Regions from separate parts of the Aeromonas sp. TECH754 genome, predicted to be linked through region 3. Evidence: riboswitches for the same ligand, from Rfam matches in the RefSeq annotation. Region 3 holds a riboswitch; each other region holds the start of a gene.
The links. Region 3 has a riboswitch for cyclic di-GMP ahead of gbpA (N-acetylglucosamine-binding protein GbpA). Riboswitches for the same ligand answer to the same signal wherever they lie in the genome.

Region 1 (4,161 bases), 240 kb from region 3:
TAGCGCTGCTCCGGTAGCGGGATCACGCTGGCATCCCCGCTCGGGGTCAGCTTGGCCGGACGGTAGATCATGGCCACCATGATGGCGTCGCCACCGAAGAAGCGCTCCTGACCGAGCAGGGCCTTGGGCAGGCTGACGAAGGCGTAGTGCTGGCTGACGTCTTTTTGCTGGGCGTTGAGACTCGCGACCAGATCGCTGATGGCGGAGTGTTCGTCGAAGCCGTTGTTCTCCATCTCCATCAGGCCGAGGAGGTCTGCGTCCATCTCGGTGATGGCGTTCACTATCTTGGTACGCTGCTGCTGGAAGTCAGTCAGATCCTTGGCGCCGCGGTTGCAGCCCTTGGCGCTGTCCGCATCCGCCTGATCCACGCAGAGCACGTTGAGGGCGCCGCCCACGCTGGAGTGGCTGGTGAAGTAGTTGAGCACGTTGAAGCTGCCGATGCGCAAGTCGGTGCCGGCGGTGCGGGCCGGTGCGCGCTGGCGATCGTTCTCGTCGGTACGCAGCAGATCGCCGACCGTGATGGTCTGCTCCTTCGGCACGATCAGCCGGTATTCGTCATAGCTGTAACCTACCAGGGCATCCAGGTTGACCGGCGCATCGCCGACGCGCAGATAGCCCTGCTCCGGCTCCCAGGCTGGCAGCCAGGGCAGCTTGCCGTCGGCGGCCTTGAAGTCGGATTCGAGGAACACCCGGTTGCCGGCATTGGCCTGTGCCAGTGCCTTGGCTTGCTCGCTGCCCGCCACATGCAGCTGGGTCGGCTTCATCAGCGGTGCCTGGTGGGAGAGCACCAGGTTGTTGCGCCTGGCGGCGTAGTCGTAGCTGAAGTTGCGGCTGATCTTGAGGCCGCTGCTTTCATCGAGCCGTACCCGCATCCCCTCGTGGCGCTCCAGCGCCCGGGCCAGGGTTTCTCCCTCCAGCACCCGCAGCGGTACGGCGGCAGGGGCCGCGCCCTGTGCCAGCACCTGCAGACGCGCAGCGCTGCCGTCGAAGACGGGTTTGAGCTGGGTGTAGCCGTAATACTCCGCCACCTTGGCTTCCAGACAGACTACGGTGCCCGGCTTGAGGTCCGGGTACTTGGTCGCGAAGTTCTTGTCGCTGAGGAAGACGAAGATGCCGTCCGAGGTCTGGGGGTTGCCATCTCCCTGCACATCCTGCAGGTAGAAGCCCTTGTTCAGGCTCTCGCCGAGGGCGCTGACCACCGCCTTGACCGAGACCGTCTGGGTGCTTTCGAACAGATCGTCCGGGATGAGCGGGCTCTTGTCGCCACTGCCTTGAATGGCGGGGATGGGGGTGAGGGCATTGTCGGCCGGACAGCTGAAGCCGGCGGCGTAGACAGAGGGGGACGCAAGGGCGAGCCCCACGGCCAGCGACAGCAGGGTAGGTGTTCCTTTCATGGGTAATCCTTTTTTATTTTTGCCAGTGTTTCCATAGCCTTGGCGCCTTGACCAAGGGCGCGCATTGTCACATTTCTGGCAGTTCATACCAGTGAGCCAACGCACATTATTGGGAGACAAAGGAGGCCTATTTCATTTATTTGATCTGGCTAACAAGTTGAAATTAATGACTAATTTGTCATTTGTTGCGAGTCGAAATACTGTGATCCCGCTGGCGTTTACATATTTCTCTTCGAGAACAAAGATTGAGCATCTGCGACTTGCTTCCTATACTCGCCCTGTTCCTCACGGAACCCAGGTAAAGGGCAAACCGGCAATGATGCCGGGACGCAAAGCCTCCGATCTGCCCCGCAGGGACAGATAGCGGGGTTTCCCCGGGTGACATGAGGGTATGTGGCCCGTCCATGGCCTGTTGTCGACCCTTTCTCGCCTGTTGCTGCCGCCTTTTGCCCGGTTTTAAAAGCCAAGACAAAACAAGGAAGATAAAACAATGCAACAGACCTTCAGGCCCAGCAGGCTCGCCATGCTGGTTGCCCTCGCGGCCATGCCCGCCTGGGCGCAAGCCGCTTATCCCGCCTATCAGGCTGGCACCGCCTACCAGGCTGGCGATGTCGTCAGCAACGTTGGCAACCTCTACGAATGCAAGGAATTCCCCTATTCCGGCTGGTGTGGCGCCTCGCCCTACCACTATGCTCCCGGCGTGGGCGCAGTCTGGGCCGATGCCTGGAAACCCTTCAGCGACGGTGGCACCGCGCCAGCCCTTGGGCTCGCCATCAGCTCGCCCGCGGTTGGTAGCGCTTTCAACGAAGGCGCCCCGGTGGCCCTGGCGGTGAGCCTGAGCGGCAACAGCAGCGCGCTGACCCGGGTCGAGTATCTGATCGACGGGGTTCAGGTGGCGGTGAGCAGCGCGGCGCCCTGGTCGGCGAGCTGGACCGCCAGCGGGGTCAGCGCCCATCAGCTCAAGTCCCGCGGGCTGGACAAGGACGGCAAGCTGCTGAGCGAGGCCGATGCGGCTTTCAGCGTCAGTGCCGTGGTGGCGCCAGAGGCACCCAAGGTCAGCATCGCGAGTCCGGCCGCCGGGGCCAAGCTGACCCTGGGCCGCGCCGCCACCGTGACGGCCAATGTGACCGATGCCAACAACGACGTGGCCAAGGTCGAGCTCTATGTGAATGGCCAGAAGGTCGGTGAAGACAGCAGCGCCCCCTGGCAGTTGAGCTGGACACCGCAGAACAGGGGCCTGGCCGGCCTCAAACTGGTGTCCACCGATAAAGCCAATCTGGTCGGCGAATCGAGCCAGGTCGATGTACAGGTGGAAGAAGCCGCCTTGCCACCCACCGGTGGCAACCTCTCCTGCGACATTCGTCAGGTCTACCGCGCCGACGGCAGCGAGTGCATGGGGGATGACCATGCCCGCCGGGTCATCGGCTACTTCACCTCCTGGCGTACCGGCAAGAACGGCCTGCCTTCCTATCTGGTGAACGACATTCCCTGGGACAAGATCACCCACATCAACTACGCGTTCGCCGGGGTGGACGAGCAGAGCCATCTGATCAAGGTGGACGACTCTGCCACCAAGATGACCTGGGAGGGGGTAGCGGGCGCCGAGATGGATCCCGAGTTCGCTTATCAGGGCCACTTCAACCTGCTGTCGAAGTACAAGAAGCAGTATCCGGACGTGAAGACGCTGATCTCGGTGGGCGGCTGGGCCGATACCCGTGGCTTCTACACCGCCACCACCAAGGGGGATTGCTCGGTCAACACCGCCGGCATCAACGCCTTTGCCGACTCGGCGGTGGGCTTCATCCGCCAGTACGGCTTCGATGGGGTGGACGTGGACTATGAGTACCCCACCTCCATGAAGGATGCGGGCAACCCCAACGACTTCCCGCTCTCCAACCAGTGCCGGGCCAAGCTGTTTGCCAACTACGAAGTCTTGATGAAGACCCTGCGTTCGCGGCTCGACAGTGCCGGTACCGAGGATGGTCGCAAGTACATGCTGACGATCGCCTCGCCGGCGTCGGCCTATCTGCTGCGTGGCATGGAGAACTTCCAGGTCACCCAGTATCTGGATTACGTCAACCTGATGACCTATGACTTCCACGGTGCCTGGAACAACTTCGTGGCCCACAACGCCGCGCTGTTCGACAACAAGGCGGATCCCGAGCTGGCCCAGTGGGGGGTCTACAGCCAGGCCCAGTACGGTGCCATCGGCTATCTGAACTCGGCCTGGGCAGCGCACTACTTCCGTGGCGCCCTGGCGGCCGGCAAGATCAACATAGGGGTGCCCTATTACACCCGTGGCTGGCAAGGCGTCACCGGCGGTACCCATGGTCTCAACGGCAAGGCAGCCCTGCCGAGCCAGAGCAACTGCCAGCCGGGCACCGGTGGCAGCACCATCCCCTGCGGCAACGGGGCTGTCGGCATCGACAACATCTGGCACGATCTGGACAAGAACGGCAAGGAAGTCGGCGCCGGTGCCGTGCCCATGTGGCACGCCAAGAACCTGGAGCACGCGGCCAGCCTCGGCATCACTACCCTGCCGAGCTATGGCACGGCCTGGGGCCTGGATCCCAACGATCCGGCTGACGTGATCCAGGGCCAGTACGTGCGTTACTACGACGACAAGGCGCAGGCGCCCTGGCTGTGGAACGAGCAGAAGAAGGTGTTCCTCTCCACCGAAGATGAAGAGTCCATGGGCAAGAAGCTGGACTACATCGTCAACCGGGGTCTGGGGGGCGTGATGTTCTGGGAAATGGCGGGGGACTAT
Region 2 (4,161 bases), 3.1 Mb from region 3:
GCCTCACAGCCGCCACCCGTGCTGGCTGGCTTGACGGTCAGACGAGTAGCCGCACTGGCGTCCAGCGCCCCGTCGGTCACGGTCAGCGTCAGATCATAGAGGGTGTCGCTGGTCACACTTGGGCCTGTGACCACCAGGGTCGCACTGTTCTGGCCGGTCGCAACGAGACCCGCAGGCAGGCTCCACTGGTAGGTCAGGGCATCACCGTTCGGATCGGACGCCGTGGCCTTGATGGTTACCTGCTTGCCCGACTCGACACTGGCGGTGGCCGGCACTGTCACTACGGGGGGCAGGTTTGGCTGCGGTGCCTTGTTGGTCACCACCACCTGATCCTTGGCCGAGAGGTTGTGGTCATCGGTGACGGTCAGCTCGAACACCAGGTTGATGTCGGTACTGACGGCATCGAGTACCACCCGAGCCTTGGCCTGAGTGGCATCGACCAGGCTGACCTGAGGACCCGAGACCTGCTTCCAGCTGTAGCTCAGCACGCCACTTTCCGGATCGTGGGAGGCGGCACCGTTGAGGACCACCTCGGCCGGGCCAGTGACATTCAGATCGCTGCCGGCATTGGCCACCGGCGGCTTGTTGGTTGGTGGCGTGGTGCCCTCCCCGTGGCCCAGACCCTCGTGCATGGCATTGAGGATGTCGCCGTTATCGGCATCGATCTCCCAGGAGAACAGGCCGCCGAGCTGGTTTGCCAGCACATACTGGCCCTTGGCCTTGACCGAACGATCGTTGTCATAAGTGATGAGATCACCGGTCGCGGCCTTGAACAGGTAGGGAGCCTCGGCCACCTCGTCATAGCCCTTGGCCCAGTCGCTGCCCATGCGGTTGTTGACGATGTCGCGGTAATCCACCACGCCATTTTCCCAGGTGCCCTTGATGGGGCCAGTAGCGGTACCGGTGAAGGGGTTGTTGCCCTGATAGTTGCTAACGCCGGTCCAGCCACGGCCATACATGGCCGTGCCAACCACCAGCTTGCCGGGTTCAACTCCCTGGGCCAGCATTGCCTTGACGGCCTTGTCGGTGGTGTAGCGGGTATTGGGATCCCAGCTCGCCTCGAACAGGTTGGTCTGATGCCCCAGTTCGGTGTTGGTCCAGGCGCCGTTGAAGTCGTAAGTCATGATGAAGATGTTGTCCATGTACTGCTGGGCAGCCTGGTAATCCACATCCTCGATCTTGTCATCACCCGCACCGATGGCGGAGGTCAGCTCATACTGGCGACCGGTCTCGGCCTCCAGCTCGTCGAGCATGGCACGCAGCTCTTTCATCAGCGTCACATAGGTGGCCCCATCGGAGGGATGGCCGAGGCCGGGGTTGGCACCCTGGCCTCCCGGGAACTCCCAGTCGATGTCCACGCCATCGAAGAATTTCCAGGTTTGCAGGAACTCCTTCACCGAGGCGACAAAGGTGTCACGTTTGCCCTTGTCTCCGAGGAAATAGAAGGGGTCGGAGAGCGTCCAACCGCCCACGGAGGGCAGGATCTTCAGATCCGGATTCGCCTGCTTGAGCGCCATAAGGTTGCCGAAGTTGCCCTTGTAGGGCTCATCCCAGGCGCTGAGGTTGCCCTGTGGCATCTGGATCGCCGCCCAGGGATCGTGGATGGAGACCTTGAAATCCTCCCGGCCGGCGCAGGAGCGCTGCAATGCCTCGAAGCTGCCCGCAATCTCCTTGAGGCTGTCGTTGATGCCATCCCCCCCACAGATGGGGGTAAAACCGTAGAGGATGTGGGTCAGGTTCTGGGCCGGGATCTTGTCCACGGTGAACTTGCGACCATAGACGCCCCACTCCACGTAGTAGGTGCCAACCACCTTGCCCGACTTGTTGATGTAGGGCTTGTTGTTCTCCTGCAACGGCGCCTTGAGCGGCTCCAGGTGGCTGCCGTCTGTGTCGGCCACCATGATCTCTTTTGCATCGGAGAGAGTACAACCATCGGCGTTGCACAGGGCCACCTGCATCTGGTAGCGACCCCCCTTGGTCACCTTGAAGGTCGCGGTACCTGCGGCAGAGGCGGGACCTGACCAGACCTCCTTGCCATCGAGCAGCACCTTGGCGGTCTGCCCGGCATCACCGGACCAGAGGTTCCAGCTCACGCTGACCGAGGCACCGTCTGCATGAACGGTCACCAGCTGGTTGTAGGCTGTGGCAGACTGATTGACTTCGACGATGGCGAACTTGGTGGGACCCGAAGCAATGACGGGTTTGCCGGGGGCAGCCGCAAAGGCGGAGGTAGTACAAAGCCCCCCGACCAACAGTGCCAACAGGGACAGTCTTGGACTTAACATTATTGAATTTCCTTATTTCGTTATTGGAATGAACAACGAAAAAGGCAACGCAACCCGACAGGTGACGCAGACAACATCGCAACCATGGCTTGGCCCATGGACGATACAACCCGTGGCGACCCCGCTATCTTAGGTACTGCTGACCCTTAGACCGGAGGCTTTGCGTCCCGGACTTTCATCCGGTTTGCCTTTTTCACAACTTGATTTGCGACAAAAATAATCGCCGGACGACTATAGAGGAGGAGTCGGAAGAGGCGCTACCTAGTAAAAATGACAGTGAATGGGACTCGCTTTTCCTGATTTTCAGCGAACATGCACATATGTTGTCGCCAATCTCAGGGGTGGGTCGACTTACTCCAGCTTCTGGACCCTGGCTGAAATCATCGGTCAAAGATTAATTCTGTGATGCATATCACTGTATTGGCAGCAACAAGCTGTTCATCAGCGCCCGCAGCTTGAGCGGCTTGACCGGCTTGCTGACGTAACCGAAGCCGTGCTCGCGGATCTGCGCCTGCAGATCGCTCTTGCGATCCGCACTGATGATGATGCCGCCGATGCCATTGCCGTGGGCCAGCCGGATCATGTGCAGCGCCTGCAGCCCGGTCTTGCCGTCGTCAAGGTGATAATCCGACAGTACCAGCCGGGGCTGGAAGCCGTCACCGATGAGCGCCTGCGCCTGCGCCAGGCTCTGGGCGCACTTCACCTCGCAGCCCCAGCGCCCCAACAGGGAGTGCATGGCGGTGAGAATGTCCTCCTCGTTGTCGATGCAGAGGATCCTGACCCCCTCCAGCTGGCTGTCCCGCACCATGGGGGCCGCCATCTGGCTCAGCATCACGGGCCGGGTTGCGAGGTTGAGGGTGATGGAAAACACCGAGCCCGCATCCGGCCAACTGCGCAGGGATAGCGGGTGACCCAGCACTTGGGAGATGCCGCGAGCGATGGCGAGCCCGAGCCCCAGCCCCTGCTCCCTGGCGGTGCGGGAGTGATCGAGGCGGGAGAACTCGTCGAAGATGGTCTCCTGCTTGTCGAGGGGGATGCCGGGGCCGTTGTCCCACACCTCAATGCGCACCTTGTCCCCCAGCCGGCGGCAACCGAGCAGCACCCGGCCCCCCGGGTTGTAGCGAAACGCATTGGTGAGGAAGTTCTGCAGCACCCGCCTAAGCAGGCGCACATCGCTGTAAACCGCGAGCCGGCTATCCACCACCGAAAACTGGATCTCCCCCGCCTGGGCCAGCACCCCGAACTCCGCCTTGAGGTTGCTCAGCACGTCCCGCAGGGCGAAATCGAGTTTCCTGGCCTTGAACTTGCCCGCCTCGAGCCGCGAGATGTCGAGCAAGTCGGTGATGAGATCCTCGGTCGCCCCCAGGGCGTCGTCGATGTGGCGGGCGATACGGATTTGCTCCGCCGCCTCTTCCCCGCTCTGGGGCAGCATCTCCAGCAGGGAGGAGGTGAACAGCTTGGCTGCATTCAAGGGCTGGGTCAGATCGTGACTCACCGCCGCCAGGAAACGGCTCTTGGAGTGATTGGCACGCTCCACCTGCTGGTTCACCAGCAACAGCTGGCGGTTGAGCTCGGACAGCTCGTGGGTGCGCTCGGCCACCCGCGCCTCCAGGTGTTCGTTGGCCTCCCGCAGCACCCGCTCCGCCGCCCTGAACGGGGTGATGTCGGTGAAGGTCATCACGAAGCCCCCCGCCGGCATGGGATTGCCCTGCATCTCGATCACCCGGCCATCCGGCCGCTCCCGCGCCGAGACGTGGGGGCTGCCGCGCTGCATGAAGGCGACCCGCCGGGCCACATGCGCCTCCAGCTCGCCCGGACCACACAGCCCCTGCTCGGCGTTGTAGCGGATGATCTCCTCGATGGAGCGCCCCACCTG
Region 3 (4,161 bases):
AGCGCTTGAGCCAGTCCGCATCGTCCAGCAGGCTGTCGCAGAACATGGACTGGGTCTCGGCATAGGCCATGGAGGTGGGGGGAAACTCCTGGGAGAAGCAGGGGGCGTTACCGGTGACGTTGGCGAAGTGGGCGGCATGGCCGCCTTCGTGGAACAGGGTGTTGAGACCGCTCCAGCCGCTACCGATCTGGGCCGGATCGGCCAGGCTGGTGAAGTTGACCACCGCGGGCACCCACTGCCCCTCCTGCCAGAAGCTCGGCACCGGGCCGTGGCAGAAGCCGTTCTCGTATTTCCCCTCCCGGGTCAGCAGATCCAGGGTCAGGGTCGCGTCCCGATACTGGATGCCGAGCCGGCGGAAGCTCTCGACCCAATCTTTCAGCGCCCGCGAAAACGGCACATAGGGATCGAGCTGGCGGGTCACGTCGCCGCTCACGCTGTAGCGCAGGTTGTGGGGCAAGAGCGCCGCTTCCCCCTTGGCAGCCTTCAGCTCGGCCAGGCTCTGGTGCAGGCGCTGTTCGGTGCGGGCGATGAAGTCATCGAGTATGCCGAACAGCTGCTCCGGGCTCATCTGCTCGTTCTTGTGCACCTTGTAATCGAAATAGTCCCGATAACCCATGGCACGGGCAAAGCGGTTGCGCAGCGCGACTATCGCCAGGTAGCCGTTGTCGACCACCCACTGCTCCAGGGCATGGAACATGGCAACTGCGCTCTGGCGTACCGGCTCGCTCGCACTGGCGGCCAGCGCCGTGCTGGCGGCAGGCAGACTGCCGGTCACCGGCTGACCCTGCTCATCGAGCAGGCTGAGCTTGAGCTCCTTGCGGCGGGCGAACAGCTCCGCCTCGGCGGCCACCAGTTCGTCCATCAGGGCGGCGGCGGCCGGATCCTCGATCACGTTGCACTCGAAGAAGGCGATCCAGCCTGCCAGGCCGTGCTTGAGCTCGGTCTCTTCGGCCAGGGCCTGCATCTCACGCAGCACCGGCAGCCGGGCCGGGTTGGCGCAGAACGTCTTGTAGGCCTGCTCGGCGGCGGTGAAGCCGACCTGATCGTCGCTGGTGCCCATGTAGGTGGACCAAAACAGATCCTCCTTGCGCCTGTGTACCTGCAGGTAGTCGGCGTTGAGCTGGTTCAAGTAATTCCTGGCGATGGAAGTCATAAGGTCCCTCTTGTTGTCGGTGGCGTCTGATCCGCCTTGCCTTGTGATGATGCCCGGCCGTGACCAGGCAAGCGTGCGCCGGGGTGCGCCTGATCACGCTACCAAAAGCCGCTGTCTATGTCTGTAGCACCGGGATCCGGTCTGCACCCACCCGAGCCAGGCCCTGCCCATGGGGTCTCTTTATTGACTGCAAATGATGCATTGATTTTGCATGTTAATTAAGCAAGAAGCCGTCATACAGCCAAAGCGGTCTATCAAATAGACATTTAAAAACAAAAAGTTAAGTATTGGCTCTACTCCGACGAGGTCAAGCTGTAAAGATTTACACTTAATAATTTAATCAAAATAAGACATGATGGCAGCGCGTCGTCAAACGCGACGCAATGACCCTTTATGTAGTCATTTGGCAAACTGGTTGAAAGGCCAGGACGCAAAGCCTCCGGTCTAAAGACGTCTCGTCCAGGATAGCGGGGTTGCAGCATCGTGTTTCGGGGAAAACCCCAGCCAACTTGACTGCCCACATCTGTCGAACAGAGGAATGTATGGCAGCAAAAACTCAACTCAATCACCTCGCGGCGGCGCTCGCGCTGCTGGCCAGCGGCGGCGTACTCGCCCATGGCTACATCAACCAACCGGAGGCGCGCAACTACCTGTGCAAGACCGGTGGCAACAGCCAGTGTGGCGCCGTCCAGTGGGAGCCCCAGAGCCTGGAGGCACCGTCCGGCTTCCCCAATGGTGGTCCCGCCGACGGCCAGATCGCCTCGGCCGGTCACCCGCAGTTCGCCGAGCTCGACGTTCAGACCAGCGATCGCTGGACCAAGCGTCCGGTGCAGGGGGGCCCCTTCGCCATCAGCTGGAGCTTCACCGCCAACCACGTGACCCGCAACTGGCGTTACTACCTCACCAAGCAGGATTGGAACCCGAACCAGCCGCTGACCCGGGACTCCTTCGATCTGACCCCCTTCTGCGTCATCGACGGGGGCATGGTGCAACCACCCAAGCAGGTCACCCACAATTGCACCCTGCCGGCCCGCACCGGTTATCAGGTGATCCTGGGGGTCTGGGAGGTGGGTGATACCGCCAACAGCTTCTACAACCTGATCGATGCCAAGTTCGATGGTGGCACCCAGCCGCCGCTGACCTGGAGCCAGGGCGGAACCATCTATCCCTCCATCGATCTGGTGGCTGGTGACAAGGCCAAGACCCGGGTGTTCGACGCCAACGGCGAGCGCACCGATCTGCAGACGGTGCTGACCATAGGCTCCTCCGAGCAGGGCCAGAAGAACAACTGGGCCCACGATCTGGCAGCCAAGATCAACACAGAGCAGAGCCAGATCCGCGCCGGCCAGCAGGGAACAGATGGCCAGTTCAACCCGGTTTACGGGCAGAACCCCATCTACCTGAAGGCTGGCAGCAACCTGCAACGGGTCGAGGTCCAGCTCGAGCAGCAGCAGCCTCCAGTGAACGACAGCATCAGCGTGAGCGGTCTGGAGAGCGAATACCTGCTCGACAACGGCAAGGTCACCCTGAACTTCAGCGTCACGGCCCAGGGGGATCTCGCGGTCACCAACACCCTGTATGACCATGGCGGTGCCGCCAAGGGACAGACCAGTGCCGACATCAAGGACAGCAGCCAGAGCTTCACCATGGCGGTCAGCGGCCTGAGCGCGGGTCACCATCAGCTGGTGATCGAAGGCAAGCCGAAGGCGGGTGGCGCCTCACTGCAGCAGACCCTGGATCTGATGTTCAAGGATCCGGCCAGCGGCGGCGACTACCAGTACAGCTTCCCGGAAGGGTTGAAGTCCTATGTGGCCGGCACCAAGGTGCTGCAACCCAAGAACGGCAAGGTATACCAGTGCAAGCCCTACCCCTACAGCGGTTGGTGCAGCATCTGGTCGAGCACGGCCACCCAGTATGAGCCCGGCGTGGGATCCAACTGGCAGGATGCCTGGACCCTGGTGAACTGAGCCCGCAACTCCTGAGCAGAAGAGGCCCGAGCGGCCTCTTTTTTTTGCCTGTTATCCGAGATCCCGCTGTCTTTGGCAGCGCGAGCTCCCCTGTCGGACAAACAATATGACGAAAAACTACTATGACCCCCTGAGTCGCCTGCTGCACTGGCTGATGGCCGTCGTCATTCTCTACGCCACCCTGGCGGGCTACCTGATGCACCTGGTGATCGACAGCCACCCCCGGCTGTTTCAGTTTCTGTCGGTGCTGAACATGTCGATGGCGACCCTAATCACCCCGCTCTTCCTGCTGCGCTGGGGCTGGCAGCACCTGAGAACGCCACTGCCCGAGAGTGAGGCCGGGCACTACCATGGCTGGGTCAAGCTGGCCCATGCCCTGCTCTATGGGCTGATGTTCGTCGTGCTGCTGAGCGGCTTCCTGATGCTGGAGCAGGATTACGCCCTGTTCTGGCTCTATCCGATCACCAACCCCATCGACAGCCCCGAGATCAACGCCTTCTTCTTTCGCGTGCACCGCCTCGGTTGCCTGTCGCTGGCGGCGCTGGTCCTGCTGCACCTGGCCGCCGCTCTGTATCACCACAGGAAAGGGGATCGCACCCTGTACCGCATGCTGGGACCCCACACCGGCAAATAAACCACCGGCGCTTGATAGCCGATACAGGTGCGCCAGCCATCGGCAGATAAACAAACAGGGAGCCATGGGCTCCCTGTTCTCTCATCTCGCGGCAGGCATCAGATCTGGTAATCGAGTTGCGGTTCGTTGCCCATGGCCCGCGCCTGGATATCCGCCAGCGCCAGCTCGGGGTTGCAGAGCTGGATGAACTGCCAGGCGAAGTTGTGCTGGAACTGCCCCTGCTTGAGGCCGATCCAGGCGGTGTGCGGTGCAAACAGCCGGCTGCCGTCTAGCTGCACCAGCCCCTTGTCGCGCTGGGGGTCGAACGCCATGTCCGCCAGGATGCCGACCCCCATCTCCAGCTCGACATAGGTCTTGATGACGTCCGAATCCTGGGCGGTCAGCAGGATCTGCGGCGCTATCCCCGC

Region 1: it holds a riboswitch for cyclic di-GMP, as region 3 does, so the genes downstream of both, ACZ9IL_RS13315 (glycosyl hydrolase family 18 protein) here and gbpA (N-acetylglucosamine-binding protein GbpA) in region 3, are expected to answer to the same signal.
Region 2: it holds a riboswitch for cyclic di-GMP, as region 3 does, so the genes downstream of both, ACZ9IL_RS00495 (glycosyl hydrolase family 18 protein) here and gbpA (N-acetylglucosamine-binding protein GbpA) in region 3, are expected to answer to the same signal.

Annotation. Positions count from the first base shown of each region.
Region 1 covers NZ_JBWBRA010000001.1:2,967,150-2,971,310, reverse strand. Annotated here, with positions in the region: gene ACZ9IL_RS13320 (ExeM/NucH family extracellular endonuclease) at 1-1,394, opposite strand, end outside; cyclic di-GMP riboswitch class I at 1,689-1,771, shown strand; gene ACZ9IL_RS13315 (glycosyl hydrolase family 18 protein) at 1,885-4,161, shown strand, end outside.
Region 2 covers NZ_JBWBRA010000001.1:113,838-117,998, reverse strand. Annotated here, with positions in the region: gene ACZ9IL_RS00495 (glycosyl hydrolase family 18 protein) at 1-2,285, opposite strand, end outside; cyclic di-GMP riboswitch class I at 2,397-2,484, opposite strand; gene ACZ9IL_RS00490 (hybrid sensor histidine kinase/response regulator) at 2,698-4,161, opposite strand, start outside.
Region 3 covers NZ_JBWBRA010000001.1:3,207,400-3,211,560, forward strand. Annotated here, with positions in the region: gene ACZ9IL_RS14425 (M3 family metallopeptidase) at 1-1,153, opposite strand, end outside; cyclic di-GMP riboswitch class I at 1,549-1,634, shown strand; gene gbpA (N-acetylglucosamine-binding protein GbpA) at 1,696-3,120, shown strand; gene ACZ9IL_RS14435 (cytochrome b) at 3,227-3,754, shown strand; gene cbl (HTH-type transcriptional regulator Cbl) at 3,853-4,161, opposite strand, start outside.